DNA from 4 places in the Pedococcus sp. P1_H8 genome. Region 2 is predicted to be linked to each of the others. Evidence: predicted binding sites of a transcription regulator. Region 2 holds the regulator's gene; each other region holds the start of a gene.

What was found. Region 2 encodes LexA, which represses DNA repair genes until DNA is damaged. Its sites were predicted from a motif close to TCGAACANNTGTTCGA; they were not measured.
Region 1: a site for LexA is predicted at 4,831-4,846, ahead of AC1DYG_RS01860 (alpha-ketoglutarate-dependent dioxygenase AlkB). Genes of this name have one in related genera too.
Region 3: a site for LexA is predicted at 4,256-4,271, ahead of AC1DYG_RS17530 (YbaK/EbsC family protein). Genes of this name have one in related genera too.
Region 4: a site for LexA is predicted at 5,638-5,653, ahead of AC1DYG_RS13700 (HNH endonuclease signature motif containing protein). Genes of this name have one in related genera too.

What each region holds. Positions count from the first base shown of each region.
Region 1 is NZ_JBFUCP010000001.1:378,204-385,795, forward strand. Features, by position in the region: gene AC1DYG_RS01825 (metal ABC transporter substrate-binding protein) at 1-547, shown strand, start outside; gene AC1DYG_RS01830 (metal ABC transporter ATP-binding protein) at 544-1,377, shown strand; gene AC1DYG_RS01835 (metal ABC transporter permease) at 1,374-2,453, shown strand; gene AC1DYG_RS01840 (Fur family transcriptional regulator) at 2,450-2,869, shown strand; gene AC1DYG_RS01845 (isoprenyl transferase) at 2,955-3,737, opposite strand; gene recO (DNA repair protein RecO) at 3,734-4,570, opposite strand; gene AC1DYG_RS01855 (hypothetical protein) at 4,624-4,752, opposite strand; gene AC1DYG_RS01860 (alpha-ketoglutarate-dependent dioxygenase AlkB) at 4,867-5,496, shown strand; gene AC1DYG_RS01865 (Ig-like domain-containing protein) at 5,632-7,119, shown strand; gene leuA (2-isopropylmalate synthase) at 7,175-7,592, opposite strand, start outside.
Region 2 is NZ_JBFUCP010000013.1:26,348-33,939, reverse strand. Features, by position in the region: gene AC1DYG_RS16960 (NAD-dependent protein deacetylase) at 1-407, shown strand, start outside; gene AC1DYG_RS16955 (class I SAM-dependent methyltransferase) at 411-1,079, opposite strand; gene AC1DYG_RS16950 (N-acetyltransferase family protein) at 1,098-1,628, shown strand; gene AC1DYG_RS16945 (DUF4259 domain-containing protein) at 1,698-2,111, shown strand; gene AC1DYG_RS16940 (hypothetical protein) at 2,087-2,287, opposite strand; gene lexA (transcriptional repressor LexA) at 2,529-3,254, opposite strand; gene AC1DYG_RS16930 (LysM peptidoglycan-binding domain-containing protein) at 3,532-3,930, shown strand; gene AC1DYG_RS16925 (winged helix DNA-binding domain-containing protein) at 3,942-5,093, opposite strand; gene AC1DYG_RS16920 (SRPBCC family protein) at 5,162-5,590, shown strand; gene AC1DYG_RS16915 (dihydrofolate reductase family protein) at 5,706-6,332, shown strand; gene AC1DYG_RS16910 (DUF998 domain-containing protein) at 6,422-7,144, shown strand; gene AC1DYG_RS16905 (hypothetical protein) at 7,198-7,592, opposite strand, start outside.
Region 3 is NZ_JBFUCP010000014.1:41,675-49,266, reverse strand. Features, by position in the region: gene AC1DYG_RS17550 (MFS transporter) at 1-355, opposite strand, end outside; gene AC1DYG_RS17545 (ArsR/SmtB family transcription factor) at 458-778, shown strand; gene AC1DYG_RS17540 (HAD-IIA family hydrolase) at 806-1,621, opposite strand; gene ggt (gamma-glutamyltransferase) at 1,816-3,609, shown strand; gene AC1DYG_RS17530 (YbaK/EbsC family protein) at 3,639-4,163, opposite strand; gene AC1DYG_RS17525 (DUF6504 family protein) at 4,513-4,857, shown strand; gene AC1DYG_RS17520 (SAV_6107 family HEPN domain-containing protein) at 4,857-5,330, shown strand; gene AC1DYG_RS17515 (DNA polymerase III subunit alpha) at 5,327-7,592, shown strand, end outside.
Region 4 is NZ_JBFUCP010000008.1:189,652-197,243, forward strand. Features, by position in the region: gene AC1DYG_RS13665 (toxic anion resistance protein) at 1-958, opposite strand, end outside; gene AC1DYG_RS13670 (serine hydrolase domain-containing protein) at 1,261-2,520, opposite strand; gene AC1DYG_RS13675 (DUF1905 domain-containing protein) at 2,700-2,987, shown strand; gene AC1DYG_RS13680 (D-alanyl-D-alanine carboxypeptidase/D-alanyl-D-alanine-endopeptidase) at 3,187-4,482, shown strand; gene AC1DYG_RS13685 (hypothetical protein) at 4,476-4,682, opposite strand; gene AC1DYG_RS13690 (MarR family winged helix-turn-helix transcriptional regulator) at 4,760-5,233, shown strand; gene AC1DYG_RS13695 (hypothetical protein) at 5,300-5,524, opposite strand; gene AC1DYG_RS13700 (HNH endonuclease signature motif containing protein) at 5,666-7,006, shown strand; gene AC1DYG_RS13705 (alpha-glucosidase) at 7,102-7,592, shown strand, end outside.

The DNA.
Region 1 (7,592 bases), on a different contig from region 2:
CGACCAGGCTTCCGACGGGACCAGCGCCCGCGACCCGCACTTCTGGCTGGACCCGATGCGCTACGCCGACGTGGGCGACGCGATCGCCGCCGAGCTGGCGACGCGAGACAGCCCCAACGCCGCGGCATACCAGGCGAATGCGAAGGCGTTCCGCGCGCAGATGACGACCCTCGACGCCGAGTTCCGGACCGGCCTGAAGAGCTGCGCCAACCACGAGCTCGTCACCTCGCACACCGCCTTCGGCTACCTCTCCCAGTCCTATGGCTTCCACCAGGAGTCCATCACGGGACTGACCCCCGACGCCGAACCGAGCCCGGCCGCCATGGCCAAGCTGACCAGGCACATTCGGGAAACCGGCGCCAGCACCGTGTACGCCGAGACGCTGGTCAGCGAGGACGTCGCCAAGGCGCTGGCCCGGGAGACCGGTGCGAGACTGGCCGTGCTCGACCCGATCGAGGGCATCACCAGCGCCTCGACCGGCCGCGACTACCCCGCGGTGATGCGGGCCAACCTCGCGGTCCTGCGCGCGGGACAGGAGTGTTCATGACCACCACGGACATCGCGCCGATCATCGAGCTGCGGCGGGCGAGCTTCGGCTACGCCGACCAGCCCGTCGTCACGGGCGCGAACCTGACCGTCCGCCCCGGCGAGGTGGTCGCGGTCCTCGGGCCGAACGGATCCGGCAAGTCGACCCTCGTCCGCGGCCTGCTCGGCCTCAACGACCACCTCGGTGGCGATGTGGAGCTCTTCGGCCAGCCGCGCGAGTCCTTCTCGGACTTCGCCCGGCTCGGCTACGTCCCCCAGCGGCACACCCTCTCGGCGTCCGTGCGCGCGACCGTCACCGAGATCGTCGCGGTCGGACGGCTGTCCCACCACCGCTGGTGGCGACCGGTCATCAGGTCGGCGCAGGACGCCGCCATCATCGACCGCGCCCTGGACGTCGTCGGACTGAACGACCGGGCGCACGCCGACGTGGCAACCCTGTCCGGCGGTCAGCAGCGCCGCGTCCTCATCGCCCGCGCGCTGGCCTCCGACCCCGACGTCCTGCTGATGGACGAGCCGACAGCCGGGGTGGACGCCGCCAACCAACAGGTGCTGTCGGCGGTGCTGGCCCGGCTGGCCGGACGCGGCACGACGATGGTCATCGTCACCCACGAGCTCGCGGCCCTGGCCGACATCGTGACCCGCATCGTGGTCGTTCAGGGCGGACGGATCGCCTTCGACGGGTCGCGTGACGAGTTCGCCGCGCGGACCGGCGAGTTCGCCTCGTCGGCCGACCACCACCACCACGAGGACGAGGACCGCATGACCACCCCCCGACTCCCCGGTGCACCGTCTGCAGGCCCCCTCGACCCGCGCGGAGGTGTTCGTTCATGAGCGAGCTGCTCTCCCTCGACTTCATGCGGCAGGCCCTCATCGCGGCCGTCCTCGTCGGTGTCGCCGCGCCCCTCGTGGGTGTCTTCCTCGTCCAGCGTCGACTGTCGCTCATCGGTGACGGGATGGGTCACGTCGCGCTCGCCGGCGTCGCGGTGGGCGTGCTCACCGGTCAGGCCCCGGTCCTCACGGCCCTGGTGGCAGCAGTTACCGCGGCCGTCGCGATCGAGGTGATCCGCGGGCGTGGCCGGACCAGCGGCGACATCGCCCTCGCCGTGATGTTCTACGGCGGCATCGCCGCCGGTGTGGTGATCATCGCGAAGTCGCCGAGCAGCAGCCCTGCCAACCTCACGGCATACCTGTTCGGCGCGATCACCACCGCGGACCAGCGCGACCTGTGGGTGTTCGCGGGGCTCGCCCTCGTGGTGCTCTTCGCGACCTGGCTGCTCCGGCCGTGGCTGTTCGCCGTCGCCAACGACGAGGAGTACGCCCGGGCCAGCGGGCTGCCGGTGACCGGGCTCAACATCGCCCTGGCGGTGCTGACTGCGGTGACCGTCGTGGTGTCGATGCGCGTGGTCGGACTGCTGCTCATCAGCGCCCTCATGATCATCCCCAACGCGACGGCCCAGCTGCTGGGTCGCAGCTTCCGCGCGTCCACCCGGTGGGCCGTGCTGGTGGGGGTCGTGTCCAGTGTGGGCGGCGTGATCCTGTCGTTCTATGCCGAAACCCCGTCCGGCGGAACCATCGTGCTGCTGGCCATCGGGTTCTTCGTGATGGCCGCAACCGGCACGGCGGCGGTCGCCAGGGCGCGCGCCCACCAGCACCGCAGGGCCGAGCGCCACGACCACGAGCACGGTCCCGAGTGCGGCCACCCCGCTGTCGCCCACGGCGACCACGTCGACTACGTGCACGACGGGCACCGGCACGCCCCGCACGAGGGCCACTACGACGAGCACGACCCAGCAAGGCACGAGGCGGGCAGCCACCACCACGGCGAGGGTCAGCCAGGCGACAGCCAGCTCGGCGCCAGTCCGCACGACGGCAGTCACGAGGCAGCGAAGGAGGCGGCACCGCAATGACCGGAGTCCAGGAACGACCCACCACCGAGGGCGCCCGTCGGCCCACCCGCCAGCGGGCCGCCGTCGCTGCCGTGTTGGCGGAGACCGGCGAGTTCCGTTCAGCGCAGGAGCTGCACGCGCTGCTGCGTGAGGGCGGCGACAAGGTCGGGCTCGCCACCGTCTACCGCAACCTGCAGGCGATGGCCGCCGAGGGTGAGATCGACATGCTGCGCACCGACGAGGGCGAAGCCGTCTACCGCGCCTGCTCGACCGGCCACCACCACCACCTGGTCTGCCGCGAGTGCGGCCGGACCGTCGAGGTGGAGGGTGCGGCCGTGGAGGCCTGGGCGGCCCGGGTCAGTGCGCAGCACGGGTTCACCGAGGTGCGCCACACCCTCGAGATCTTCGGCACCTGCGCCACCTGCGCGTCGTCCTAACTTCTGCTAGCTGTCCGGTCAGTACAGCCAGCAGAAGTTAGGGGCTGTCGACAGGAGCGGGCGCTTCGGGGGTCCGGTGGGCCCGTCAGCTCGTGGGCAGGTCGACTGCCCCTCCGTAGCGCCGATCGCGCTCGGCATAGGTCTGGATGGCCGCCCACAGGTGACGCCGGTCGTAGTCCGGCCACAGCGTGTCCTGGAAGACCATCTCGGCATAGGCGCTCTGCCACAGCAGGAAGTTGCTCGTCCGCTGCTCACCCGAGCTGCGCACGAACAGGTCGACGTCCGGCATGTCGGGCTCAGGCAGGTGCCGCGCGATCGTCTTCTCGTCGATCGAGCCCGCCTTGAGCTTGCCCCGCTGCACCTGCTCGGCGATCCGCTGCACCGCGTCGGCGATCTCGGCGCGTCCGCCGTAGTTGACGCAGAAGTACAGCGTCAGCCCGGTGTTGTCCTTGGTCAGCTCCTGCGCGACCTCGAGCTCCTTGATGACCGAGCCCCACAGGCGCGGCCGCCGGCCGACCCACCGCATCCGAACGCCCCACTCGTGCAGCTGGTCGCGACGACGCCGGATCACGTCGCGGTTGAACCCCATGAGGAAGCGCACCTCGTCAGGGCTTCGCTTCCAGTTCTCGGTCGAGAACGCATAGGCCGACAGGTGGCTGACGCCCGCCTCGATGGCACCGGCCGTCACGTCGAGCAGGGCCGCCTCGCCGGCTTCGTGCCCCTTGGTGCGGGGCAGTCCCCGCTGGTTGGCCCAGCGGCCGTTGCCGTCCATGACGATCGCGACGTGCCGGGGCACGAGCTCGGCGGGCAGCGAAGGCGGTCGGGCGCCGCTCGGGTGGGCAAACGGCCTGGGGTATGCCGTGCTCACGCCTTGGCCACCTGGGCGGCGGCATGCGCCGCCTCGACCTTCTCCACCACGCTGAGCGGAGCGGGCGACCAGGTCACCCGGGAGTCGAGACGGGGCTGGTCGGGGTCACGTCGGTCCACGAGGCGCAACGATCGCACACCCCGCTCGAGGTGCCACTGGAGGAAGGCGCTGGCCAGGGTGCTGCCCTCCCGTCGGTGTCGCCCCTGCGACGCGTCGGCGATGACCCAGTCACCGGCCAGGAGGGCAGCCAGCAGGGCCAGCGTCTCCGGCGCCGGCGCGGCGGACCCGACCGGGCGGCATACCGGGCAGACGGTGCCGCCCGAGGCCAGGTTGAACGCGCGGTGCGGTCCCTCGGCGCCGCAGCGTGCGCAGTCGTGGAAGCTCGGCGCCCAGCCGGCCACGGCCAGCGCGCGCAGCAGGTAGGCGTCGAGGACCAGACCGGGGTCGTGCAGGCCCTCGGCCATCGACCGCAGCGCCCCCTGGAGCAAGAGGTACTGCTGGAGGTTGGGCTCGCGCTCCTCGGTGAGCCGGTCCGCGGTCTCGAGCATGGCGGCGGCCGCGGTGTAGGTCGTGTAGTCGCGGGCGAGCACGTCGCCCCAGGACGCGAGTGACTCGGCCTGCGTCACCGTGTCGAGGTTGCGGCCCTCGTAGCACTGGACGTCGACCATCATGGCCGGCTCGAGCCGGGCCCCGAACCGGCTCTTGGTGCGACGGACTCCCTTGCCCACGACACGCACCTTGCCCAGCCCGCGCGTGAGCAGGGTGACGATGCGGTCGGCCTCACCCAGCTTCTGGGTGCGCAGGACGATCCCTTCGTCGCGGTAGAGCGGCATGCGGCCATTGTCGCAAGTCCCGTCGGGATTGCCGGTATGCCGTGCCGCGCGGCTCAGAGGCCGAAGCCGACAACCGCCACGACGACGATGGCGACCAGCAGCCCGACGGCGGCCAGGCCCACCCACAGGCCACACGCCAGTCCGCTGGCCAGCTTGTCGTCGCCAGTGTGCCGCTCCGCCATGGGACGACGGTAGCGTCACCCGGCATGACCGACTGGAGGACAGACCCGGCCGCCGCCGCGCTCGACAGAATCAGATACTAGAACATCTGTTCGAACGTGGGTTATCGTGATGCCATGTCCATCGCCTTCCAGGGCTCGCTCCTCGACACCGCTGACGAGATCGAGCTGCATCCGTTGTCGGCGGGCCTGACGCGCACGGCACTGTCGCGCGGCGCGTGGGTCGACTACCGCCCCGGGTGGCTCGCCGGCGCCGACCGGTTGTTCGACGAGCTGCACGACGCCGTGCCGTGGCACGCGGAGCGCCGCGAGATGTACGAGCGCATGGTCGACGTCCCGCGTCTGCTGAAGTTCTACGACGAGGACGGGGCACTCCCCCACCCGGTCCTCACGAAGGCCCGCGAGGAGCTGAGCCGTTGGTATGCCGCGGAGCTGGGCGAACCGTTCGTCACCGCCGGCATGTGCCTCTACCGCGACGGGCGCGACTCGGTGGCCTGGCACGGTGACCGGATCGGCCGCGCCAAGGACCTCGACACGATGGTCGCGATCCTGTCCATCGGCTCGGCCCGCACGCTGTCGCTGCGTCCGCGCGGCGGTGGGGAGTCTCGGGGCTTCTCCCTCGGGCACGGCGACCTCGTCGTCATGGGCGGTTCGTGCCAGCGCACCTGGGACCACGCGATCCCCAAGACCAGCAAGCCGGTCGGTCCGCGCATCTCGATCCAGTTCCGCCCCCGCGGAGTGCGCTGACCCGGTCGATGGCGGCTCCACTTTGTGGCATCAGTGCAGGTCAGGGGCAGATTGAGGGTTGCCAAACACCTGCATCGTGGGTCATTCTTCCCGGCACGAGACAGTGTCGACTCGTCCGCTATGGGGGGATACCGCATGCACCCACGCCTTACCTGTCGCCCGCTCGGCGCCCTGGCCGCGATGATCGCCGCTCTCGTCGCCCTGGTCGGCGGCGCCCTGCCTGCGGGGGCCGCCAAACCGGTGCGCGCCAGCGTGTCGATCACCAGCCCGGCCGACGGGTCCTCGGGCACGGCGAACGTCGTGCCAGTCACCGGCAAGGCGAGCTCGCCGAACGGCGCGGTCGACCTCATCGTCGACGACGTCGACGCCGGGCAGAGCGCGACCGTCGACGGTCGCGGTGCCTGGACGACCAACGTCGGCTACCTCGGGCTCGGCGACCACCGGATCTGCGCACTGGTCCGCGTCGACGGCGTCGTCCTTGCCTCGGCCTGCGTCACCCGCACGGTGGTGCCGGATCCCAGCGCGTTCACGGTGGTCTGGCCAGAGCAAGGCGCCACCGTCGCGACGCGTTTCTCCACGAGCGGCGCGTGCCAGTCGGGCACCCAGGTGGCGCTCTCCCTCGACGGCGGAACGACGGCGACGGTCGAGTGCAGCGACGACTCCTTCTACTACGAGTACTACGGGGCGGCGGCGGGTTCCCACTCGATCACGGTGAGCGCCCTGTACGGCGGCTCGACCCTCGCCACCGTCACCCGGGCCTTCACCGTCGTCGCCCCCGCCCCGGTCGAGGTGGCCGTGACGACGCCGGCCGACGGGTCGACGGTCGACACGGACGCGCAGACCATCCGGGGCACCAGCAACCGACCCAACCAGACAGTCATCGTGTCCATCAACGGCCAGGACGTCCGCGAGGCGTTCTCCGACAGTGACGGCAACTGGTACGTCTACGCCTACCTGTTCTACGGGGACAACCGCATCTGCGCGCGCCTCACCGATGGGGAAGGCTTCAGCGGAGAGGGCTGCGCCGACGTCCGCTTCGCGATCGACCCCTCGAGGCTGACCATCGACACCCCGCTGGAGGGGTCGCTGCACGACGGCTTCGTCCCCTTCAGTGGGCAGTGCGCAGACGGCACCACCCTGCGCATCAGCGTGGACTCCGATCCCTATGTCTACGAACAGAACTGCTACGCCGGCGGTTACAGCGGGGAGCTGCCCTACGTCAGCGACGGCGATCGCACGATGACGGTGTCGATGGTCGCCTCCCAGCAGGTGGTCACCACGCTGACCCGCTCCTTCATCGTCGACACGCTCGCCCCGGCACCCCCGACCGTCGTGTCGCCCGTACCCGGATCGACGATCAGGACCCGCACCGTCACGCTCTCGGGCACGACGGCTGAGGGCGGGCTCACGGTCACCGTGCAGCATGCCGACGGAACGCCCTACGCCACCACGACCGCCAGCGCTTCCGGCACGTGGTCGGTCGTGCTCGCAGAGGACTTCTTCGCCCGGGCCGGAGTGCTCACCGGCAAGGCCGGGTCGGTCACCGTCCGCGCGACCGCCACCGACCTCGTGGGCAACGAGTCGGCGCCCACCACGGTCACCTACGCCACCCGCATCCGCTGACCGAGGTATGCCGCGCGGCTCGGCCGCGTGCCTCGGCCACGCGGCATACCTCGACTCACTCGACCGGGGCCATCCGCTCCGCTCGGTTGACGGCGGACAGCACCGCGGTGAGTGACGCCTTGACGATCGAGGAGTGCAGGCCCACGCCCCAGAGCACGCGGTCGCCGACGGCGCACTCGACGTAGGCAGCAGCCTTCGCATCGCCACCGGCGGACAGCGCGTGCTCGGCGTAGTCGAGCACGCGCACCTCGACCCCGAGGGTCGACAGCGCATCGATGAACGCGGCGATCGGTCCGTTGCCGGTGCCCTCGACGGTGACCTCGACGCCGCGGTCGAGCATGGTGGCGCTGATCTTGTCGACGCCGCCCTGCTCGCTGATCAGCGAGTGGCTGACAGGGGTGAACCGGCCCCACGTGTTGACGGCCCCGTCGACGGCGGGCAGGTACTCGTCCTGGAAGATCTCCCACAGCTGG
Region 2 (7,592 bases):
GCATGCGCGAGAGCAACCCCACCTACACGGTGACCAGCGACGAGATCCGACCCGACGGCGACATCGTGCTCAACGATCTCGACGTCGCCGCCTTCCGCACGCCGCTGTGTCTCGTCTGTGGCCACGACACGCTCAAGCCGGACGTCGTGTTCTTCGGCGAGTCAGTGCCGAAACCGTTGGTGGAGAAGTGTTTTCGCCTCACCGAACAGGCCAGCGCGCTGGTGGTCCTGGGCTCCAGCCTGAAGGTGATGAGCGGCTACCGCTTCGTCCGCCGCGCTGCCGCGCTCGGCATCCCGGTCGCGATCATCACCCGGGGGCCGACCCGCGGCGATGGCGAGGCCACCGCTCAGCTCGACGCGCCGCTCGCCCCGACCCTCGAGGAACTGCTCAACCGGCTGGCGGCCTAGTTTTCAGCCGGTCGGCCGCCTGGCTATCAGCACGACGTCGATCGCCTCGCCGTGGTCGGTGGGCCGCACGTACTCCTCGCACCGCTCGATCTGCAGGTCCCCGGCCGCTGCGCGCAGCTGCTCGGGTGTGTGCAGCAGCGCCGGGTCGGACGGGCCGCCGACCCCCTCGGTGAGGTTGCGCAGTCCGTGTCCGACGACCACCAGCGCACCTCCCGGTGTCAGCCAGGTCCGGGTCCGCGAGACGACGTCGGAGGGCAGGTGCAGGTAGGACACGAGGACGAGGTCGTAGTGAACCTGCGGCGCCGGGTGCCAGGACCGGGCGTCCGCCACCACCCAGTCGACCCGGATCCCGCGGCTGGACGCCTCCTTCTCGCCCTTGGCCAGGCCCACCGCCGAGAAGTCGACCGCCGTCACCCGCCAGCCCTTCGTGGCCAGCCACACGGCGTGACGTCCCTCGCCGGCGCCGAGGTCGAGGGCGCGACCGGGTGGCCAGCCGCCCACGATCCGTTCCACCTCGGCGTTGGGGGTCGCGCTCCAGACGTGCTCCTGGGCGGAATACCGCTCGTCCCAGAGAGCCTGGCGGTCCGTGTGCCCACCGCGGTCGGGGTCGGGCAGCTTCGCCGCGTCAGCCGAGTCGTGTGTGCCGTGGCTGTGACCGTGCTCGTCGCTCATCCCCCTAGCATCGCCGATATGAGCAGCATTGCCCCGGACGGCGGCCGCGCAATCGTCGTGCGAGACGCGACGCAGGCGGACCTTCCCGCCATGGCGGCCATCTACGACGACCAGGTCCGGACCTCGGTGGCGACCTTCGACACCGAACCCCGCGGCGCGGCATACCTCGGCGAGAAGCTCGCAGCCACCGGTGTCGGCAACGTTGTCCTCGTCGCCTGCGCGGACGAGCAGCTGCTCGGGTACGCGTTCTCCGGCGCCTTCCGCCCGCGGCCGGCCTATGACGGCACCAAGGAGGTGTCCGTCTACCTCGCGGAGGGCGCCCGCGGGCGCGGCCTCGGACGGTCCCTGTATGCCGCGCTGCTGGCGCGGCTGGACGCCGCACCTGAGGTGCACACCCAGGTGGCGGTGATCGCCCTGCCCAATGACGCGAGCGTGGCGCTGCACGTGGCGTGCGGCTTCGAGCGGGTGGGCGTGCTGCGCGAGGTCGGGCACAAGTTCGGTCGTTATGTCGACACGGCCTGGTACCAACGGATGACTCCGCAAAAGTAGGGCTGGCGCGTCGCCCCGTCTCTTGGCACCCTCGAAGGAGCATCTTTCGCACGTCGTGGAGGTTGGGAGATGGGCGCCACCGGAGCCGGGCCGTTCGAGAACGACGACGCGCTCGACCTGCTCGACGAGCTCGAGGAGTCCGAGGCCGACGTACGCCGCAAGAGGGTCGAGTCCGCCCTCGACGAAGTGGTCCGCGCGTCGGGGTACATCGAAGCGCCCACCATGTCGCAGGCGGTGGCAGCCGCGGTGCTCGTGGCTGCGTGTGACGACTTCGAATCCGTGGTGGGAGAACGCAATGTGCCCTGGTGGGTCGACGAGGAACCCATCGAGGTGGACGAACAGCTCGAGGAGCTCGCCACCCGGGCGTTGCACCGGGCCCTGCAGTCCGACGACAACGAGCTCTGGGAGCTGTGGGCCGACGGTGACGGTGGCGAACGCTTCGCCACCAAGATCACGCACTACCTCGACGCGCTGGGTGACTGACTGGGCGACTGGGTGGGGAACTGGCTCTGCGCCCGACAGACCCCGAGAGCCGCGTCGATCTGGTCCAGGTTGAGCTGCGAGCAGGCGTGGCTGGCGGCGTCGATCAGGTCCGCGAGCAGTTCGATCTCGGACCCGAGCACCTGGTCGGTGAGATCGGGGTCGGGATGGGCCTCCATGTGAAGAGAACGGTGTGGAGGGTCGCCCGTTACGGACCGGCGGACGCCAACCGGCGAACCGGGCCTGGTTGGGCCCGTTCGGGTGAGGGGCCATCAGCCGAACGGAGGAGGCGCGAGCCGCGCTGAGCTCCGGTGACCCGGATGCGCCGCCTCGGTCGCCCCCCATTGGGCCCGGACGCACGTGTGCCGCAGAGCGCACGAGGCACTCCGCGGCACACGTCGCCGGGGCTGAGGGTCGAGCTCAGACCCGGCGAAGCACCGCCGTGACCTTGCCGAGGATGGTGGCGTGGTCTCCGTCGATGGGGTCGAAAGCCGGGTTGTGCGGCATCAGCCACACCTTGCCGTCCTTGCGCTTGAACGTCTTGACGGTGGCCTCGTTGTCGAGCATCGCCGCGACGATGTCGCCGTTGTCGGCCGTGGGCTGTTGGCGCACAACGACCCAGTCGCCGTCGCAGATGGCGGCCTCGATCATCGAGTCGCCCACGACCTGGAGCAGGAACAGCTGCCCCTCGCCGACGATCTGGCGGGGGAGCGGGAAGACGTCCTCGACGGTCTCCTCGGCCAGGATCGGCACGCCGGCCGCGATGCGGCCGAGCACGGGCACGTAGGCCGCGGCAGGACGCTGGTCGCCCGACCCCGTCTCGTCGTAGGTCGCCGTCTCGTCCTCGGTCGAGGCGCCGCCGCGGTAGCCCCGCATGTCGGCGGGGGAGTCGGGCGAGACGACCTCGATGGCGCGCGGCCGGTTGGGGTCGCGGCGCAGGAAGCCCTTGCGCTCGAGGGTGGACAGCTGGTGGGCGACCGAGCTGGGGGAGGTGAGCCCCACCGCCTCGCCGATCTCGCGCAGGCTCGGCGGGTATCCGCGCCGGTCGACCGAGTTGCGGATCACCTCGAGCACCCGTCGCTGCCGGACGGTGAGCCCGTCACCGCGATCGCGGTCGGGCAGTTCCTTGACGTTGTCGTCGCTCATGCCGCTTCCTCACTTGAGCAGTTTTCAGGTAAACGTGCAGGTCAGGTGCCATATGCCGGGTGCTCGCCGAGGCGTTGTCAGTGCCCTCTGATGTGCTTGCGGCATGAACACAGCGTATGGCCTTCGAACGCCTGTGCCAAACATGTGTTCGACGCGTGTCTTGATTGATTCGAACATGCGTGCTAGAAATCAGTCAAGCAGTTCTTCGCACATCCGTTCGAGGAACGCAGCACGACACACCACAGCCACAACAGCGCACGCCACGATGGAGGACCTGATGAGTGCAGCAGTCGCTTGGGACGTCGCCCCCGCACCGGTGCGGGTTCCCGTTCGCCCGGCTCGCCCCCGCCTGGTCTCGGTGCCCACCGGCGCAGAGGTCGTGGTGGCTCCGGCCGCCCCGTTGCGCCTGACCCGCGCCGCCCGTCTGGCGATCACGCTCACCGTTGTCATCGCCGCCGTGGCGCTGGCGATCGCCGTGTTCTCGGGCGGCGCCTCCGCCACCGTGATCGACCACTCCACCACGGTGCAGTCCGGTCAGACGCTGTCGCAGATCGCGGTCGAGCAGCTGCCCCAGCTGTCGATGGCCGAGGCGGTCGCCCAGCTCCAGATCGCCAACGACCTGACCGACAGCAACGTCCACGCCGGCCAGACGCTGCTCATCCCCGCCGTCGGCTGAAGCCCGACCGCTCAGCGGTCGGCCCGCCTCGGCCTGCGTGCGGGGTGGCCGAGCTCGCCGCCCCACAGGTGCGGGGTGCCCTCGTTCTCGACCAACGACAGGTCGCGTCCGAGGAACCCCGCCAGCCGCTGGGCCGCGACCCGAACCTGCGTGCGCCCTCGCGTCGAGACGGCCGGAGCGAGGCGCACCTCGACCTGGACGGCGTCGGGTCGCACCGTCCGCTTCCAGAGCCCCACGTTCGTGCCGTCGAGCACCACGCTCGCCCAGAACGGGTCGGTGTGCTCGGCATAGGGGTGGTCGGGCAGCGCCGAGAAGTTCACCTGCGGATAGGTCAGCACGGCCTCGTCATAGGTCGGGAAGAGGTATGCCGCGGGCGCGGCACGGGAGACCCGGCGCACCTGCGAGGGGTCGAACCAGTGCGGGATGCCGGCGATCTCCACCTCCCGCAGTGCGTCACCGAGCTGCGCGAGCGCTGCCTTGGTGTCGCTGACCGTCATGGTCGCCCACCGGGTGAAGTCCTTGACCGAAGCAGGCCCGTGGCCGCTGAAGAACCGCCGCACCAGCTCGACCACGGCCTCGTCGCGGCCGCGTTCTGGTGTCGGCGCGATGACCTCGTCGACCAGGGCATAGGAGTGGTGCACGCCCTTCATCGGCCCCGAGCAGACCAGCCCGCGCATCTCGGCGACGATGAGCAGGTGGCCGAGCTGCTCGCCGGGCTTGATGGGGGAGCCGCGCCCGACGAACGCCTCGCCGAGCTCGGGTCGAGTCAGGAAGTGCTTGTCCTGCAACAGTTTTGCGAGCAGCTCGAACCCGTCGCCGAGACGCTTGGTGTCGTCGAGGCCGAGCTGGCGGTGCCGCGCTCCCATGCTCGACAGCACTCGCGGCGAGGTGAGGGCGAGGATCCAGCGCAGGTCCTCGGGCGCGACGAAGTGCCAGGTCGGCCGCAGGATGTGGGTGCGCACGAAGGCGCCGGCGTCGAACTCTCGCTGCACCGCGGCATACCGGTCCTTGCGGGAGCGCATCGCGAGGGAGTAGAAGGCGTGGTCGCGCTCCTGGCTCTGCACGCAGGTGAGCAGCCGCACGGCGTCGGCGGCACGGGGGAGCGGCGCCGAGCTGAGCCGCTGGGTGGCCAGCCGCTGGGCGAGGACGCTGGCGTGATCCATGGCGCCATCCTCTCGAATATCGCCGACAGCCTCTCGAATACCGCCGAGAGGTGCGCGACCATGGAGGGGTGGAGCAGAGCACGACGGTTGACATCGCCGCCTCGCCGGAGCGGGTCTGGCAGGTGCTCACGGACGTCGAGCACTGGTCGGACTGGACCGAGTCGGTGCGGTGGGTGCGCCGCCTCGAGGACGGCCCGTTGCGGACGGGCTCGACGGCCAAGATCAGCCAGCCCAAGGTCCCGACGGTGGACTGGGTGGTGACCGAGTTCGACCCGGGGCGGATGTTCACGTGGGTGTCGGCCGGACCGGGAGCGCTCACCACGGCGAGGCACTCGGTCGAGGCGCTGCCCGGTGGTGGCAGCCGGGTCCGGCTCTCGGTGGAGCAGAGCGGGATCCTGGGCTCGCTGGTCGGCAGGCTCTATCGCGGGCTCACCGAGCGCTACCTCGCGATGGAGTCGGCGGGGCTCAAGGCGCAGTCCGAGGGCGGCCCAGCCTGAGGGACCGATGAGTTCGCGCACCGTGGCTGGTCGGTACTGCTGACAGGAACACCAGGACGATACGAACGCCGGGCCGACGCGCACCAGTGGGCACGGACCACGGAAGGCGGCAGGCATGGGCAAGGTCATCTCGGGGATCACGATGTCGGTCGACGGTTACGTCACCGGGCCGGACGACGGACCGGCCAAGGGGCTCGGCGAGGGCGGCGAGCGGCTGCACTACTGGGTGTTCGGCGGGCCGTGGACCTATGACGAGGAGCCGACCGGCCAGATGGGAGAGGTCGACCAGGCGTGGATGGACGAGGCCATGGCCAACTTCGGCGCGGTGGTCGGTGGACGCGCGACCTACGAGGCCGCAGGGCACTGGGGTGACCAGAACCCCTGGGATGTGCCGTTCTTCATCGTCACGCACCGACCGGAGGACCAGCCCGAGGGCGATGCGTTCACCTTCGTCGACGGCCTGGCCGAGGCCGTCGAGCGGGCGCAGGCCGCCGCCGGCGACAAGGACGTGCATCTGATGGGCGGCGCCGACCTGATCCGGCAGGCGCTGGCCGCCGGGCTCGTCGACGACCTGTCGATCATTGTGGCCCCGGTCATCCTCGGCGGGGGCAAGCGCCTGTTCGACGGGTTCGAGCAGGACATCGAGCTGACCCACAAGGGCGTCCGGCAGAGCGAGTACGCCACCTTCATCGACTACTCCGTGAACAAGGGCCTGATGGGTCGATCGACCCATTCCAGGTGACAGCTGAGTGGGCGGATCGACCGACGCGGAGCGGGCCGGGCGCTTCGTAGCGTCGAGGGCATGAGCACTCATCCGACCAGGAGGCAGCCATGACCACCTCGATCTCCGCGCAGCAGACCACCCCTGCCGCCACCACCACCGGCGGGGCCACCCACGCCGGCACCGCAGGCCTGCGCTGGCCTGCCCTCGCCGGCATCACCGGGCCCGTCCTCTTCACCACGGCGTTCCTCGTCCAGCAGTGGGCCCGCCGCGACACCTACGACTGGGTCAGCGAGCCGGTCAGCAATCTCGAGGCCGGACCGCACGGCTGGGTGCAGCAGGCGAGCTTCGTCGTGTTCGGCGTCCTCATGGCGGCGTTCGCGCTGGGCATGCGTCGTGGAGTCGCCCGGAGCCGGAGTCGGAGCCGGCTGAGCTGGCTGGGCCCGGCCTTCCTCGGGCTGTGCAGCGCCGGACTGTTCGTCGCCGCGGCCTTTCCGATCGAGGAGGACGCCCAGGGCGTCGCCTACGACCCGGGGCTCCACTTCGTGGGAGGCGTGACCTTCTTCCTCAGCTCAGGGCTGGCGCTGCTCGCCCTGTCGCGCAGCCTGCGCGCCGATCCGCGATGGGGCGACCTGCTGCCGCGCTGGACCCTGGTCGCGGGGCTGTTGGCCCTGGTCGGGTTCGTGACGCTCGGCGCCTTCGCGATCCCCGAGGACGCGCCACTTCAGGGGTATGCCGGGTTGGCCCAGCGCGTCGTCATCGTCACCGTGACGTTCCCGTGCCTGGTCGCGCTGGCGCTCAGGCTGCGCGCGATCGCTCGCCAGGGGGAGTGACCCGGCTGCTGGTGACTGGCGTCAAGCAGCCTGACGCGGCCTGAGCCACCCGCTCAGGTGCTGACGCCCCGCAGCTGGACGTCCGCGGCATACCCGCCGAGCTGTGCGGTGAGCTTGGCGGTCGCCGTGCCGGGCCCGGCCGGCGTCCACGTCACGGTCACGGAGACCGCGTCGCCGGGGGCGATGGCGCCCTCGGTCTCGAGCGCGGCGACGAACCCGGCCGTCGACGGCTCCACCACGAGCGAGCCAGCCGCGATGCCGAGCGCGTCCTTGCTGCCGTTGAAAAGGTGGACAGTGCTGCCCACCGGGTTGGTGCCCGTCGTGGTCAGGTCGAGGCTGCGCGGCACGAAGGCGACGATGTCCTTGGTGGTGGCCGCGCCCGGACCGAGGATGACGTCGGCGACGCGTTCGATGAGGTGGCGGAAGGTCTCCTCGCGGAAGCCGATGA
Region 3 (7,592 bases), on a different contig from region 2:
CGAGGACCAGGAACCCCACGGCCAGCACCGGTCGGCGTCCGACGTGGTCGGACAGTGAGCCTGTCACGAGCAGGGTCACCAGGAGGGTGACGGCATAGACCCCGAAGATGGTGGTCATCGTCCCGGCCGAGAAGCCGATCTCGGCCTGGAGCACCGGGTAGAACGGTGACGGGGCGCTGGCGCCGACCATCAGCGCCACGACCGACACGAGGGCCAGCACGAAGGCAGGGCGACGGGGGAGCCGCCATCCGCTGCGCTGACCGTCGGGGGTGGCTGTCGGCGAGGAGCTGGGGCCGGTCGAACGGGGGGTGCTCGAGCGGGTCGTTCCGGTCGGGATGCTGCTGGTCGCACTCATGACGGGCCTCTCGGACGAAAACAACGGTTCGAAACTTATCGAACTATGGATCGGCCCCGGACATTCCCGATCTCGCCAGATTGGTTCGAGTATTATCGAACCATGCCCGCAAACCAGGAGCTGCCACACCCCGCCATGGCGGAGGTGGCGCTCACCGACGTGCTCTTCGCGCTCAGCGACCCGGCCCGGCTGCAGATCGTCCGCGACCTTGCCGACGGCCCGCTCGAGATGGCCCAGTGCGGTGCGACGAACCCGGCCCTTCCCAAGTCGACCAAGTCGCACCTGATGAAGGTGCTGCGCGAGGCGGGGGTCATCCGCAACGAACCCCGTGGCCGTGAACGGCTGGTGTCGCTGCGCCGCGAGGAGCTCGACGCGACCTTTCCCGGACTGCTCGCCAGCGTGCTCGGCGACGCGCGCGGCTGACCCGGCAGCGCGGCATACCTGAGGGGGTCAGTCGCCGGACGGTCCAGTCAGCGGCTGCAGCTCGCCGACCAGCGGTACGACGTCGGCGATGGAGTCGACGACGCGCGTCGGCTGGTAGGGGAAGCGCTGCACCTGGTCGCGCCGGGTCGACCCGGTCAGCACGAGGATGGTCCGCAGCCCCGCCTCGAGCCCACTGATCACGTCGGTGTCCATCCGGTCGCCGATCATCACGGTCGACTCGGAGTGGGCATCGATCCGGTTGAGCGCGCTGCGCATCATTAGGGGGTTGGGCTTGCCGACGAAGTAGGGCTTGTGGCTGGTGGCCGCGCTGATGAGGGCTGCGACCGAGCCCGTGGCGGGGAGCATGCCGTGCGGGCTGGGCCCGCTGACGTCCGGGTTGGTGGCGATGAAGCGGGCTCCCGCCTCGATGAGCCGGATCGCCTTGGTGATCGCCTCGAACGAGTAGGTGCGGGTCTCACCCAGCACGACGTAGTCGGGGTCGCGCTCGGTCATCGTGTAGCCGACCTCGTGGAGGGCCGTCGTCAGGCCTGCCTCGCCGACGACGAAGGCGCTCCCGCCCGGCCGCTGGTCGGCGAGGAACTGCGCTGTCGCGAGGGCCGAGGTCCAGATCGCCTCCTCGGGCACATCGAGACCGCTGGCGAGCAGTCGGGCGCGCAGGTCGCGGGGCGTGAAGATCGAGTTGTTGGTCAGGACGAGGAACCGTCGCCCTGACTCCTGCAGCGCGGCGACGAAGTCGGCCGCTCCCGGGATCGCGCTCTCCTCGTGGACGAGGACGCCGTCCATGTCGGTGAGCCAGCACTCGACGGGCTTCGGTGTGGTCATGGGCCCATTGTGTCCGAGTGGCGTGAGCGGTTTGGGGGAGTGCCGCTCCCCGGACGGCAACGTCCTGTGCCACGCCTGGGCGTCGCGTGGCGTTGCGCTTCGCACGGAGGGCGGCCACGATGGAGCGATCAGCATGCGCATGCTGGCTGTCGTTCCATGGCTGGCTTGCCATTCGGTCACACCAAGGACTGCCAATGATCCAGCGCTCGCGTGTACTCGTGACGGCCGCGGTTTCCGGACTTGCGGCCTCCCTGCTGTTCGGGGGCCAGGCCTCGGCCGTCCCCGCCCCTCCTTCGAAGGATCCCCTGGCCATCGGTCGCGGCGGCGCCGTCTCGTCGGTCGACCCGTACGCGACCCAGGTCGGCCTGGACGTCTTGCGACGTGGCGGCAACGCCGTCGATGCGGCCGTCGCCACGGCTGCCGCCCTCGGTGTCACGGAGCCCTACAGCGCGGGGATCGGTGGCGGCGGATTCCTCGTGTACTACGACGCGGCCACCGGCAGGGTCCACACCATCGACGGCCGGGAAACCGCACCCCGGCTGATGGGAGCAGACGCGTTCGTCGAAGGGGGAACACCGATCCCCTTCGCCGAGGCGGTGACCAGCGGACTGTCCGTGGGGGTCCCGGGCACTCCGGCAACCTGGGACCTGGCTCTTCGCACGTGGGGCTCCCTGTCGTTGCGCGACGCGCTTCGCCCCGCCGCACAGCTGGCCCGGTCCGGCTTCGTCGTCGACCAGACCTTCCGCCAGCAGACCATCGACAACGCGGCCCGCTTTGCCGACTTCACGAGCACCGCAGCGCTCTTCCTGCCAGGGGGCGCTGCGCCCGAAGTCGGCTCGATCTTCCACAACCCTGACCTGGGGCGCACGTACGACCGGCTCGGCCAGCAAGGGACCGGCTACTTGTACCAGGGCCCGCTCGCGGCGGAGATGGTGGCAACGGTGATGGATCCGCCGGTGACCCCGGGATCGACCAGGACGGTCCGGCCGGGCCTTCTGCGGCCCGCCGACCTTGCGGGCTACCAAGCGCTGTTCCGCGACCCGACCATGGTCGGGTACCGCGGCCTCGCGGTGGCGGGGATGGCGCCGCCTTCCTCCGGAGGGTCGACCGTCGGGGAGGCACTGAACATCCTCGAGAGCAGCGACCTCGGCGCGCTGGACCGTGTCGAGGCAGAGCATCGCTACCTCGAGGCCACGGCACTCGCGTTCGCCGACCGCAACCGGTTCGTCGGTGACCCCGACCACGTGGACGTCCCCTTGGCGGAGCTCTTGTCGCAGGGGTTCGCCGACGAACGCTCCTGCCTCATCGGACCGTCGGCGGCGTCGAAGCCGGTGGCACCCGGCTCGCCGGACGGTGCATACGTCACCTGCGCACCGGCTCCTGTCAGCGCCGCGCAGAGCCAGCAGGAGGGCCTCTCGACGAGCCACCTCACCACCTGGGACCGGTGGGGCAATGTCGTCTCCTACACGCTGACCATCGAGCAGACCGGTGGTTCGGGCATCGTCGTCCCGGGGCGCGGCTTCCTGTTGAACAACGAGCTCACCGACTTCAACTTCACCCCGACCCAGGGCGGGGCGCCGGATCCCAACCTGCCCGCTCCCGGCAAGCGGCCGAGGTCGTCGATGTCTCCGACGATCGTGCTGGACCACGGTGCGCCGGTGCTGGCTGTGGGCTCTCCGGGCGGGTCGATGATCATCACGACCGTGCTGCAGACCCTGCTCAACCGCCTCGACTACGGCGACGACCTCCTTGCTGCCGTCGCCGCCCCCCGGGCATCGCAACGCAACACCGCGTCGGTGTCGGCAGAGGATGCCTACATCGCGTCCTTCGGGCCGGCGCTGCAGGCACGCGGTCACGTCTTCACGAGGGTGGCCGAGATCGGGGCCGTGACCGCGATCGAACAGCGTGACGACGGTGCCTTGGTCGCGGTCGCTGAGCCGGTGCGACGCGGCGGTGGTGACGCGGGAGTGGTGCTGCCCGCACCCTGAGGTGGTGGGACGTCTCGGTGGTGGGACCTTCAGGCGACTTCGATGGCGTGGCCACCGGTGACTCGCAGCAGCTCCTCGTAGGTCGTGCGGAAGACGGTGTGGCTGTGGCCGGCGGCCGCCCAGACGTGGCGGTAGCGGCTGAGTGAGACGTCGACGAGGGTGCGGACCTGGCTGCGGTGGCCGACCGGTGCCACGCCCCCGATGGTGAACCCGGTCGCCGCGAGGACGAAGTCGGCGTCTGCCCGGTCGAGGTGGTCGACGTCGTCGACGAGTTCGGCGACCTTGACCAGGTCGACCTTGTGCGCGCCCGAGGTGAGGATGAGCATCGGGCTGACCGTGCCGTCGGGGGCGTGGGCCCGGAAGACCAGCGAGTTGGCGATCTCGGCGGGGGTGATGCCCAGGGCGGCGGCTGCGGCGGCCGCAGTGCGAGCGGCGTCCGGGAGGGTGACCACCTCGGGGACCACGTGGTGGATCGCCAGGGTCTGCAGGACCCTGCGGACGGCAGGGTGCCCGGTGAGGTCGGGGGCCGACGTCGGCACGTCGGACGCTGTCATGGCCGAAGACTAGAACCGTCAGGTCACGCCTGTCACCAGTCGTCCCACAGGGGTTGACGGACTGTCCGTGGCGGGGTGTACGGTTCTTCTTATCGAACACCTGTTCGAACTCGTGGTTCACGACGACGACCGATCCACCGGTCACGGCCCCACACCGTGGCGGACGGTCATCCTGCGGACCACTGCGGCTCTGGCCCTGTGAGCAGGCGCCTCGACCCCGCCTCTCACAGGGCCCAGAGCGCACCACCCAGTGACCCAGCAGCGCTGTGTCTTTGGTGACGCTGTGTCTTTGGTGACGCTGCGCTGCGCCATGCCCGCAACCCGAACCAGATCCCAGAAGGAGCGCCCTGTGGTCCGCCGCTACGAAGAGCCCATCGAGGTCCGAGAGGGCGCTCGCGAGGACCTGACCCCTGGTCTGGGAGAGGTGGTGGGCCGCGGCCCCAACGCCTTCGTCTGGCGGGGCCGGCTCTATGTCGTCCGGGCCGTGCTCGACCGCTGGCAGGAGCGCCGGCCGTGGTGGCGCGATGCCCGCGAACGCGAGGGCACCGACGTGCTCACCGATGCGCGGGAGCGGCAGGTCTGGCGGGTCGAGGCGAGCGCCGGCCGACTCGCCGGCATCGGGGTCTACGACCTGTGCGCCGACCCGGCCAGTCACGCAGGCAACCAGTGGCGCCTGCTGAGGGTGGCGGACTGATGGGCGCCCGGAGTGCCCAGGGGACGGCCACCGGAGCCGGTGCCACGCTCGACCTGCTGGACCGGGCACGGCACTCGCTGCTCGAGGCCTGCCAGAGCGAGGAGGTCGCCCGACGCTACGACCAGGCCCAGCTCGGCGCACTGCGCGCCGCTGCCGCCGTGGTCGCCACCCGCATCACGTCCACCCACCCGTCCGCGGGCCAGTCCGGTCCACGCAGCCTGTGGGAGCTGCTGCCCACGGTCGCGCCCGAGCTCTCCGAGTGGGCCGGGTTCTTCGACGTCGTAGGAGCTCGCCGCCACCACGACCACAGCGCGCGGGAGGCCGACGACCTGCTGCGCCAGTCCGAGCTCTTCCTCGACCTCGTCTGCCGGACCCTGGGCCTACCGGTGCACAGGTCACCGCACGACCACCTGCTGGTGCCCACCGCAATGATCAACACCGCGGTGACCAGCAGTCCGGGGGCCGGCCCGTGAGCACCGAGTTCGCCCACCTGCACGTCGCGTCGGGATTCTCGATGCGCTACGGCACCGCGACGCCCCAGGCGCTGGTCGAACGCGCAGCCCAGCACCGTCAGCCGATCCTCGCGCTCACCGACCGCGATGGTCTCTACGGTGCGGTCCGCTTCGTCCAGGCGGCCACCGCGGCAGGCATCGCACCCGTCCTGGGGGTCGATCTCGCGGTGGGCCCGGACGTGGTCGGCCCGGGTGCGATGGGCCAAGGTGCGATGGGCCCGGCTGTGGCGGGTCGGACCCCGGTCCGGGGTGGCGCCGAGCGCGACGCCCGCCACCCACGGGTCACCGTCCTGGCGCGGGGGCGCGCGTCCGGCGTACCCGCCGGGGTGGGGTGGGCTGCCCTGTGCCGGTTGGTCACCCAGACCCACCTGCGCGGTGAGCGGGGAGTGCCCGTGAGCTCCGCCGCCGTGGTCGCAGCAGCGTGCGGCGGCGCAGCTGGTGGAGGAGGTGGTGGAGGGGAGCCCAGTCCGCTCGTGGTGCTGCTCGGCCCCGACTCCGACGTGGGTCGGGCGCTGCTGGCCAAGCACACCGACCGGGCGCGTGAGCTGCTGGTCGCCTGGCGGCGCCGGTTGCCGCCCGATGCCGTCGTCGTCGAGGTGGTCTGCCACGGGGGACCCGAGGGCACCCCTGCATCGCGCAGCCATGCCCGGCGGCTGCTGGGGCTCGCCGACGAACAGGGTGTCCCCGCGGTGCTCACCGCCGCGGTGCGCCACGTCGACCCGGGGGAGTCGGCCGTCGTCGACGTCCTCGATGCCGCGCGGCGACTGGTCGCCCTCGACACCCGGCACCTCGACCGGGTCACCGACGCCGCCCACCTGGCGACGACCGACACGATGCACGCCATCGCCCGTGAGGTCACCGGTGGCGACCTCGGCCGGGCTGACGACCTGGTCGGGCGGACCCTGGCCCTCGGGCTCGGCTGCGCCCAGAGCGCCCGCCACGACCTCGGCATCGGGTCGGTCCACCTGCCCGAACCCGATCGGGTCGGGGTCGAGCCCGGCATGAGTGCCCAGGTGGTGCTCGAGCAGCGCTGCCGCGCGGCGGTGCCCGGGCGCTACCCCGGGGCCAGCGAGCGCGACCTGATGGCCGTGGAGAGCCGGCTCACCGACGAGCTCAAGGTCATCGCGGAGCTGGGCTACCCGACCTACTTCCTCACCGTCGCCGAGGTCGTCGACCTCATCCACGACATGGGGGTCAGAGTCGCGGCCCGCGGCTCGGGGGCCGGGTCGCTGGTCAACTACCTGCTCGGGATCAGCGGGGTCGACCCGATCCGCTACGGCCTGCTGATGGAGCGGTTCTGCTCGCCGCTGCGGGCCGAGCTGCCCGACATCGACATCGACGTGGAGTCGGCCCGCCGCACCGAGGTCTACGAGCGGATCCTCGACCGGTTCGGCGGTGAGCGGGTCACCTGCGTGTCGATGATGGACACCTACAAGGTGCGGCACGCCATCCGGGACGTCGGGGCGGCGCTCGGGCTGCCGCCGGTGGAGATCGACGAGATCGCCAAGGCGTTCCCGCACATCCGGGCCAGAGACGCCCGCAACGCCATCGCCGAGCTGCCCGAGCTGCGCTCGCGAGGCCTGGACAGTCCTCGGCTGCGAGCCTTGTTCGATCTCGTCGAGCGGCTCGACGGACTGCCCCGCCACATCGCGCTGCACCCGTGCGGGGTGATCCTGTCCGACGGCAGCCTGCTCGACCGGACGCCGGTGGAGGCGAGCTGGCTGGGTTTCCCGATGAGCCAGTTCGACAAGGACGACGTCGAGACGCTCGGGCTGCTCAAGCTCGACGTCCTCGGCATCCGGATGCAGTCGGCGATGGCCCACGCCGTGCAGGAGGTGGAGCGGGTCGACGGAGTGCGGGTCGACCTCGACGACCAGGCCCAGGTGCCGCTCGACGACGAGGCGACCTTCCGGCTGATCCGCACCAGCCACACCCTCGGCTGCTTCCAGATCGAGAGCCCCGGACAGCGTGAGCTGATCGGCAAGTTCGGTCCGGAGCGGTTCGAGGACCTCGTCATCGACATCTCGCTGTTCCGGCCCGGCCCGGTGAAGTCCGACATGATCACGCCGTTCCTTGAGGCCCGTCACGGCTGGAAGGACGTCAGCTACCTGCACCCCACGCTCATCGAGGCGCTGCGCGAGACCGAGGGGGTCGTCGTCTTCCACGAGCAGGTGCTGATGATCGTCGCCGAGACGACCGGGGTGTCGCTGGCCCAGGCCGACG
Region 4 (7,592 bases), on a different contig from region 2:
TGGTGCGCTCGATCATGCCGGAGGTCGTGGTGTTGAGGGCCGAGATCTGCTCGAGCACGAGCTTCTGGTTGCTCAGGGCCTGCGCCACGATGACCGCGGTCCGCAGCGCCGACACGGTCGTCGTCGACGCCCGGTCGACACCCTTGATCAGCTCGATGTTGTTCTTGATGACGACGTCGATGGCCAGGTAGTTCTGGATCGACACGGCCAGCTGGGTGAGCAGGTCCTGGTGCTTCTGGCGGACGTAGAAGAGCACGTCGTCGCGGAGCGCTGTCGCCTTGTCGGGGTCGGTCGCCTCGAGGTCGGCGATCCTGGCGGCAAGGTGGGCGTCGAGCCGCTCGGCGACGTAGACGTACTGGTTGAGCCGTGCCATGGAGTCCCACAGCAGCTGCTTCTCCAGGTTCAGGGCCGCGTTGTCCTTGCCCAGCTCGTCCTGGCCGTCGCGCAGGGAGTGCAGGATGCCGTCCAGGTGGCTCTGCGCCGACTGGTACTTGCGGAAGTAGTCGGCAACCTTGTCGCCGAAGGGGACCATGCCGAGGAGCTTGCGGGCACCGGTCGCCTCCTTCGGGTCGAGGTCCTCGATGGTCCGGCGCAGCTCGAGCAGCGTCGCACCGACGGTGGAGCCCTCCGCGAGCCCGCCCTCCTGGAGCGCCTTCACGGGGGCCTTGAGGAGGCGGTTCGAGGTCTCGGCAGCCTGACGGATGTCGCCGTCGCCCATCGTGCGCACGTCCGCCGACTTGGCTGCGAACCCCGGCGACCTGGGGGCCTCGGACAAGAGCGCCTCGAGGTAGGCGTCGACCTTGGCGTCGAGGGCTGGCAGGGCCGCGGCGTCGACAGCCGGGGCCATCCTGGGGGCAGCTGTGGCCTGGACCGGCTGCGGCGCAGCGGGCGCGGTCAGCGTCAGCGTGGCCCCCTGGGGGGTCGGGGGCTGGAGCGGTCCGGGCTGTGGGTCGGTCATGACGGTTCGTCTCCTCCGCAGTGCCGATGGCCGGCGCGCTGTCCTTGTTGACGAACGGCCAATGTACGCGGTTCCCGCGCTTCTGTTCGGGGATTACCTCGACCCATCGGTGAGGGCTGGTCGGGCACGATGACTCGCGACAGCAGTGTCGAAGAGACTCGCGCTCCGCGGCCGGTTCAGTCCTCGCGGTGTGGCTTCGACCGGTCTGCATGACGGTGCCCATGCCTCCACGGTGCTCATGCCGATCCGCGACGTCTGTGCCGCAGGTGACACAACGTCGCAGCGCTCAGCTGGTCGCCTCATCACGACGTCTCGGAGGGCGGCGGCACGGCGGGCGGCTCCGCCGGCGACATCGATGCCGCATAGATGGCGTCACGAATGTCGAGGGGGAACTGTCCCGTGCAGCCCTCGAGCGCGGTGTTGGTGAACATCGCCGCGCTCAAACCGGCCTGGGGGTCGATGAACCACTGGTGTCCCCACACACCGCCCCAGTTGAGGGTCCCGACGGCGTGGGGGGCGGCAGCCGCCACCGGGTCGACCAGGACGCCCGAGAGCAGGCCGAAGCCCCAGCCCGGCTCCTCGTCGCGCAGCAGCCCGACCTGGTTGGTCGACGCCTCGTCGACTGTCGGGGCGCTCAGGAGCGGCGCTCCTCCGGTGCGGAGGACCTCGAGGAACGTCATGAAGTCACCAGCCGTCCCCACCATCCCCGCTCCCCCGGACTGGAACGACCCGTCGTCGAAGGCTCGCGCCGGGGAGAACCTCAGACCCTGGATCGTCTGCGGATCGCACATCCGTTGCGCACGAGGTGACCCGTCGGCATACGGCACCGCAAGGCGCTCGGGCTCCCGCACGTGGAACGCCGTGTCGACCATGCCCAGCGGGCCGGTGACGTACTCGGAGACGGCCTCGGCGAGGGAACCGCCGTGGACGGTCGCGATGATCGCGCCGAGCACGTCGGTCGCGACGCCGTAGCGCCAACCGGTGCCGGGCGGGAAGTAGAGCGGCACGGACGCGATGCGGCGGAGGTTCTCCTCGAGGGACAGCCCCGGCTGGTCCAGGCCGGTGGACACCTCGGCCGCGACGTAGCGGTCCACCGCAACCTCGGCCACCTCGGCCACCTCGGCCACCTCGGCCACCTCGGCCGCCCGGGCCACCTCGTCCGCCGACACGCCACCGCTCTCCTCAGGCACCTCGGGGTATCCGAAGCCGGCCGTGTGGGTCAGGAGGTGGCGCAGCGTGATGGCCGGCTCGCGTCCGTCCTCCAGCCGCGGCCTGAAGTCGGGCAGGTGGTCGGTGACCAGGTCGTCGAGACCGAGCCTGCCGCGCTCGACGAGCGCCAGTGCTGTCGCGGACACGAGGGGCTTGGTCAGCGACGCGATGCGGAAGACTGTGTCGAGTGCGGTCGGCGTCCCCGCCTCCCTGTCGGCATGCCCTGCGGCCCGCGAATAGACCGGTATGCCGTTCTCCCGGACCAGGACCACCGCTCCCACCACCTGGCCGGCTGCCAGCGCACGGTCGATGACGGCGTCGACCCGGTCCTCCAGTGACTGCCGTCCGGACACGGGACCTCCGTCGTCGAGTAGAGCCGCGTCCGGGCCGCACTCGCTGCGGGGCCGTCGCACTGGGCCCGATCGTCCACCCCACACGCGACGACGGCAACGGCGAGCTGCCCGGATGAGACTCCCGGGCGAGACTCCCGGCGAGACCCGCGGCCGGCCCTCGGACTCCTATCCTGTGCCGCATGGATATGGAGTTCAGCGGTGAGATCTGGTTCTGGAAGGGACCGTCACCGTTCCACTTCGTCACCGTGCCGGAGGACTTCTGCGATGCGCTCGACGCGACGGCCGGGCTGGTGAGCTACGGCTGGGGGATGATCCCGGTCCAGGTCCGGATCGGCGACACCGACTGGAAGACCTCGCTCTGGCCCAAGGACGGCCGCTACATCGTGCCGCTCAAGGACGCAGTTCGCCGGGCCGAGGGACTCGAGCTCGGCAGCACCACGACGGTTCGACTCGTGGTCGACATCTGAGCGAACCCCTGACGGCGCGTGCTGACCCGGCCTCGCGGCATACCGGCGCATCCAACTCAGGTGAACGGGCAGAAACGCTGTGAATATCGGTCGAAAGCCCCCACCGGCCCGCGGGCGGGCGTACCTTCGCCCCATCCCCCACAGTCACACCTGCCCCAACCGTGTCCCGGCAAAGGCAGCACTTTCCCTGAGGACCGGCATGACTTCACGCCCCCGCTCCGTGACCCTCCGTCGACTCACGATCGCCGCGCTGACCAGTGCGCTCGGCGTGGCACCCGTCCTGGCGACGACGACCGGCAGCGCCCACGCCGCCGTGACCGCCACGACCACGACGACCTACGTCAACACCGCGGCCGACACCCGGATCGCGTCCAAGCTGAAGGCGCGGGTCACGACGACGCGCTTCGGCACGTCGTTCACCGGGGCGGTCATCGACGCGGCGAGCGGCAAGGTCGTGTGGAGCAAGAACGGCAGCACCGGCTACCTGCCCGCCTCGACCGCCAAGTGGGTGACGGCCACCGACGCGCTGCGGGTCTTCGGCGCGACGTACCGGTTCACGACGAAGGTCAAGCGCGGCCCGCAGGCGGACCAGGTCATCCTCGTCGGCTCGGGCGACCCCGCCTTCTCCTCGACCCAGCTCGCCGCCCTCGCCAAGACCACGGCGGCCACCATGAAGGCGCGCGGCCAGCTCCGCGTCCGGCTGTATGCCGACGACACCCTCTTCGCACCGCCCACCTTGGCGACGGGGTGGCGTTCGACGTACATCCCCGCCGACACCACGTGGCTGCGGGCCCTGGTCGTCGACGGGCGTCAGGTCTCCGACACCACCATCGACTCGGCCGTCCTTTTCGCGGCCAAGCTCAAGGCGAACGGCCTCACCGTGACCCGGATCGGGCGGGGCACCGCAGGCTCGACCAGCCCGGTGCTGGCCAGCTCGGCGGGGCAGACCGTCAGCCAGATCGTGTCGCGGATGATGCTCGAGTCCGACAACGAGCACGCCGAGGCGCTGCACCGCCTGGTCGGCATCAAGCTGGGCTACGGCAAGACCTGGACCGCAGCGAGGTCCGCGCAGACGGCTCGCCTGCGGAGCGAGGGCCTGTCCGCCAACGCGCTCTATGACGGGTCGGGACTGTCACGCAGCGACCGCCTCACCGGCCTGCAACTCGCACGGCTCGTGACCAACGTCTTCGAACCCGCCAACGCGACCCCCTTCGCCCTCCTGCGCAGCAACGCGGGCCTGCCGATCTCCGGTCAGACGGGAACGCTGCGGGCGTCCTGGGGCCGGTTCACCGCGTCCACCTCGAAGTGCGCCGTGGGCAAGGTCCACGCCAAGACCGGCACCCTGACCGACGCCGTCGCGCTGAGTGGCTGGACGAAGGGAACGGACGGGCGAGTCAAGGCCTTTGCCTTTGTCATCAACGGAAAACCCACGTCGACGACCGTGATGCGCCAGAACATCGACATGCTCGCGGCGACCGTCACCGGCTGCTACTGAGCGGTCGCGCGGGACTCTCGCAGCTCGCGGGCCCGGCGAGCCGCCGCGACCTTGGCCGCGCGCTTGCGCTCGAGTCGGCGGTGCGGGTCCTCCGCGTCGCCCAGCTGGGCCGGCCCGTACATGTGCATGCCGAGCACCTTGACGCGGTAGGCGATCCGATAGCCCAGCGACAGTCCTTCGCGGTCAGCCTTGCGACTCATTGCTCGCTCCATGTTTTCGTTAGTGCCCTAACTATCTGTGCCCTAACGATACCGCCCGACCCCCTAGACTCGAAATCGTGACCGCCGAAACCCCCGCCTCGACCACGACGCCGGCAGACCTGCTGAAGCTCGACCGCCAGGTCTGCTTCGCCCTGGCGGTCGCATCGCGCAACGTGATCGCGCTCTATCGGCCGCTGCTCGAGCCGATGGGCCTGACCCACCCGCAGTACCTCGTCATGCTGGCCCTCTGGGAGGACTCACCGCTGCGCGTCAGCGACCTCGCCCAACGCCTCAGCCTGGAGCCGGCGACGCTCTCACCGCTGCTCAAGCGCCTCGAGGCCAGCGGGATGGTCACCCGCGACCGGGACCCCCAGGACGACCGCGCCCTCGCCGTCTCCCTCACCAGGAAGGGTGCCGCCGCCCGCAAGCGGGCCGAACGCATCCCGCCGGCGATCATCGACCGCCTCGGCATGAGCATCGGCGAGCTCGAAGCCATGCGCGACAGCCTCACTCACCTGATCGCCGCAGCGGCGGAGCCTGCCCAGCCATGACCATACGGTGAGGTATGCCGCGCGGCTGGGCCCCGCGGCATACCTCACCGCATGGTGCGGAGGCGGTCAGAAGCCGCCCGTGCCACCGTCGATGTCGCCGCCCCCGAAACCGGGCGTGAGCTTGAAGGTGCCCGGCGCGATGTCGCCGTGCTCGTCGGCGAGGCGCTCGTCGCGGGTGCGCCTGTCCCGCAGTGTGCGCACGATGCCCACGGCGACGAGGGCCACGATCGCCACCGCACCGAGGACGAAGAGCCCGATCAGGATGACCGCGAAGATCGACACGCCTGCCATGAATCCCCCTTGACTGTCCATGAGTCACCCTCGACTCCGTCGACCTGATCGTCCGGCATGCAGGGGTATGGGTCAATGGCCCCCCAGGTTCCTAGCCATTTCTGGGTTGACCTTCGAACACCTGTTCGAATACAGTGAGGCATGGCCATCGCCCCACTCCACCCGTCGCCGCCCCTGTCGGCGGCCGACGCTGTACGTCAGGTGCACTCGGTGCTCGACCGGTGCGATGGCGTCGGGGAGCTCTCGGGGCACGAGGCGTCAGGCCTGATCGACGAGGTCGAGAGGGCTGGGGCGCGGTTGCAGGCCATGAAGCTGTCGCTTGTCTCCGTCGTGGACAAGGCCGACGTCGCCGCGGACGCGGGGATGACGGGTACGGCGGCCTGGCTGGCGGCTCGCTCTCGCCGCGACGGCGCGTCGGCAGCCAAGGACGTGCGGCTGGCGACCGCCCTCGATGACGGGCTGTTCGCGACCAGGGTTGCGCTGAGCGAGGGCGCGTTCTCGACGGAGCATGCCCACGTCATTGCCCGCACGGCGGAACAGCTCCCCGCGGGCCTGGACGAGGCCGAGCGAGTCGCGATCGAGCAGTCGCTCGTCGCGATGGCCAAACGAGTCGACCCGGTCAGGCTGCGCAAGACCGCCCGGCGGGCCCTCGAGTCAGCGAAACGGAGCCAGGCCGAGGTCGACGCCCACGAGGATTCGATCCTGCGCTCCGAGGAGGAGCGGGCCCTGGCCGCGACCAAGCTGACGATCCACGACAACCACGACGGCACCATGACGGGCCATTTCACCGTGCCGACCCTGGCCGGCCAGATCCTGCAGAAGGTCATCCAGCAGATCGCCTCACCGCGCCGGTTCGCCCAGCGCGCGGCGCGGGACGCGAAAGCCCAGGCGGCTGAGGGCGGCACCGAGCTGACCGCTGCCGAGACCGCCGAGGCGACGTGGGATGCGTTTCGGGCCGAGGAGCTGGACTGGTCGCAGAAGTACGGCCGCGCGTTCGTCGAGCTGCTGGAGCACCTGCCCACCGACCACCTGTCAGGCAAGGTCAACGCGACCATCCTGGTGACCCTCGACCACGACAAGCTCAAGGCCGCGGTGGGAGCGGCCCACCTCGACACCGGCCACGACGTCTCCGCATCCGAGGCCCGACGGCTGGCCTGTGGCGCGGGGATCGTCCCGGCGGTCCTCGGCGGGGAGTCGCAACTCCTCGATCTCGGCCGCTCGCAACGATTCTTCACCGAGGCGCAGCGGGTCGCGCTGGCCCTGACCTACGACTCCTGTGCCGCAGATGACTGCGACCGGCCCTACGCCTGGACCGAGCATCATCACGAGGATCCGTGGGCATCCGGTGGTCGGACCGATCTCGACCTGGCAGTCCCCCTCTGCGGCTACCACCACAAGCGCATCCACGACCCCGGCTACCACCACCGCGTCTTCCGCGAGGGCACCGGTCGAAAACGAGTCACCTTCGTGAAGCGGACATAGGGCAGGCCGCGTCTGGATCACAGCTGCGCAGGGTTCGCTACTGCGCAGGGATTGCCTGCGCTTGCCGAGGGGGGTGCGGGTCGAAAGACTCAGCCATGACCGATGACCAGTGGTTCCGCGAAGCCGTCGTCTACCAGATCTATCCCCGCAGCTTCCAGGACTCCAACGGTGACGGCATCGGTGACGTCCCGGGGATCATCAGCCGGCTCGACTACCTCGAACAGCTCGGCGTCGACGTCGTGTGGCTGTCGCCGATCTACACGAGCCCTCAGGACGACAACGGCTATGACATCGCCGACTACCAGGACATCGACCCGACGTTCGGGACCCTCGCGGACGTGGACTCGCTGATCGAGCAGGCGCACGCGCGCGGCATACGCATCGTCATGGACCTCGTCGTCAACCACACGTCCGACGAGCACCCGTGGTTCGTGGAATCCCGTTCCAGCACAGACAATCCGAAGCGCAACTGGTACTGGTGGCGGTCGGGCGGTGACGGGGCGCCGAACAACTGGGAGTCGTTCTTCAGCGGACCCGCCTGGGAGCTCGACGAGGCGACGGGCGAGTACTACCTGCACCTGTTCAG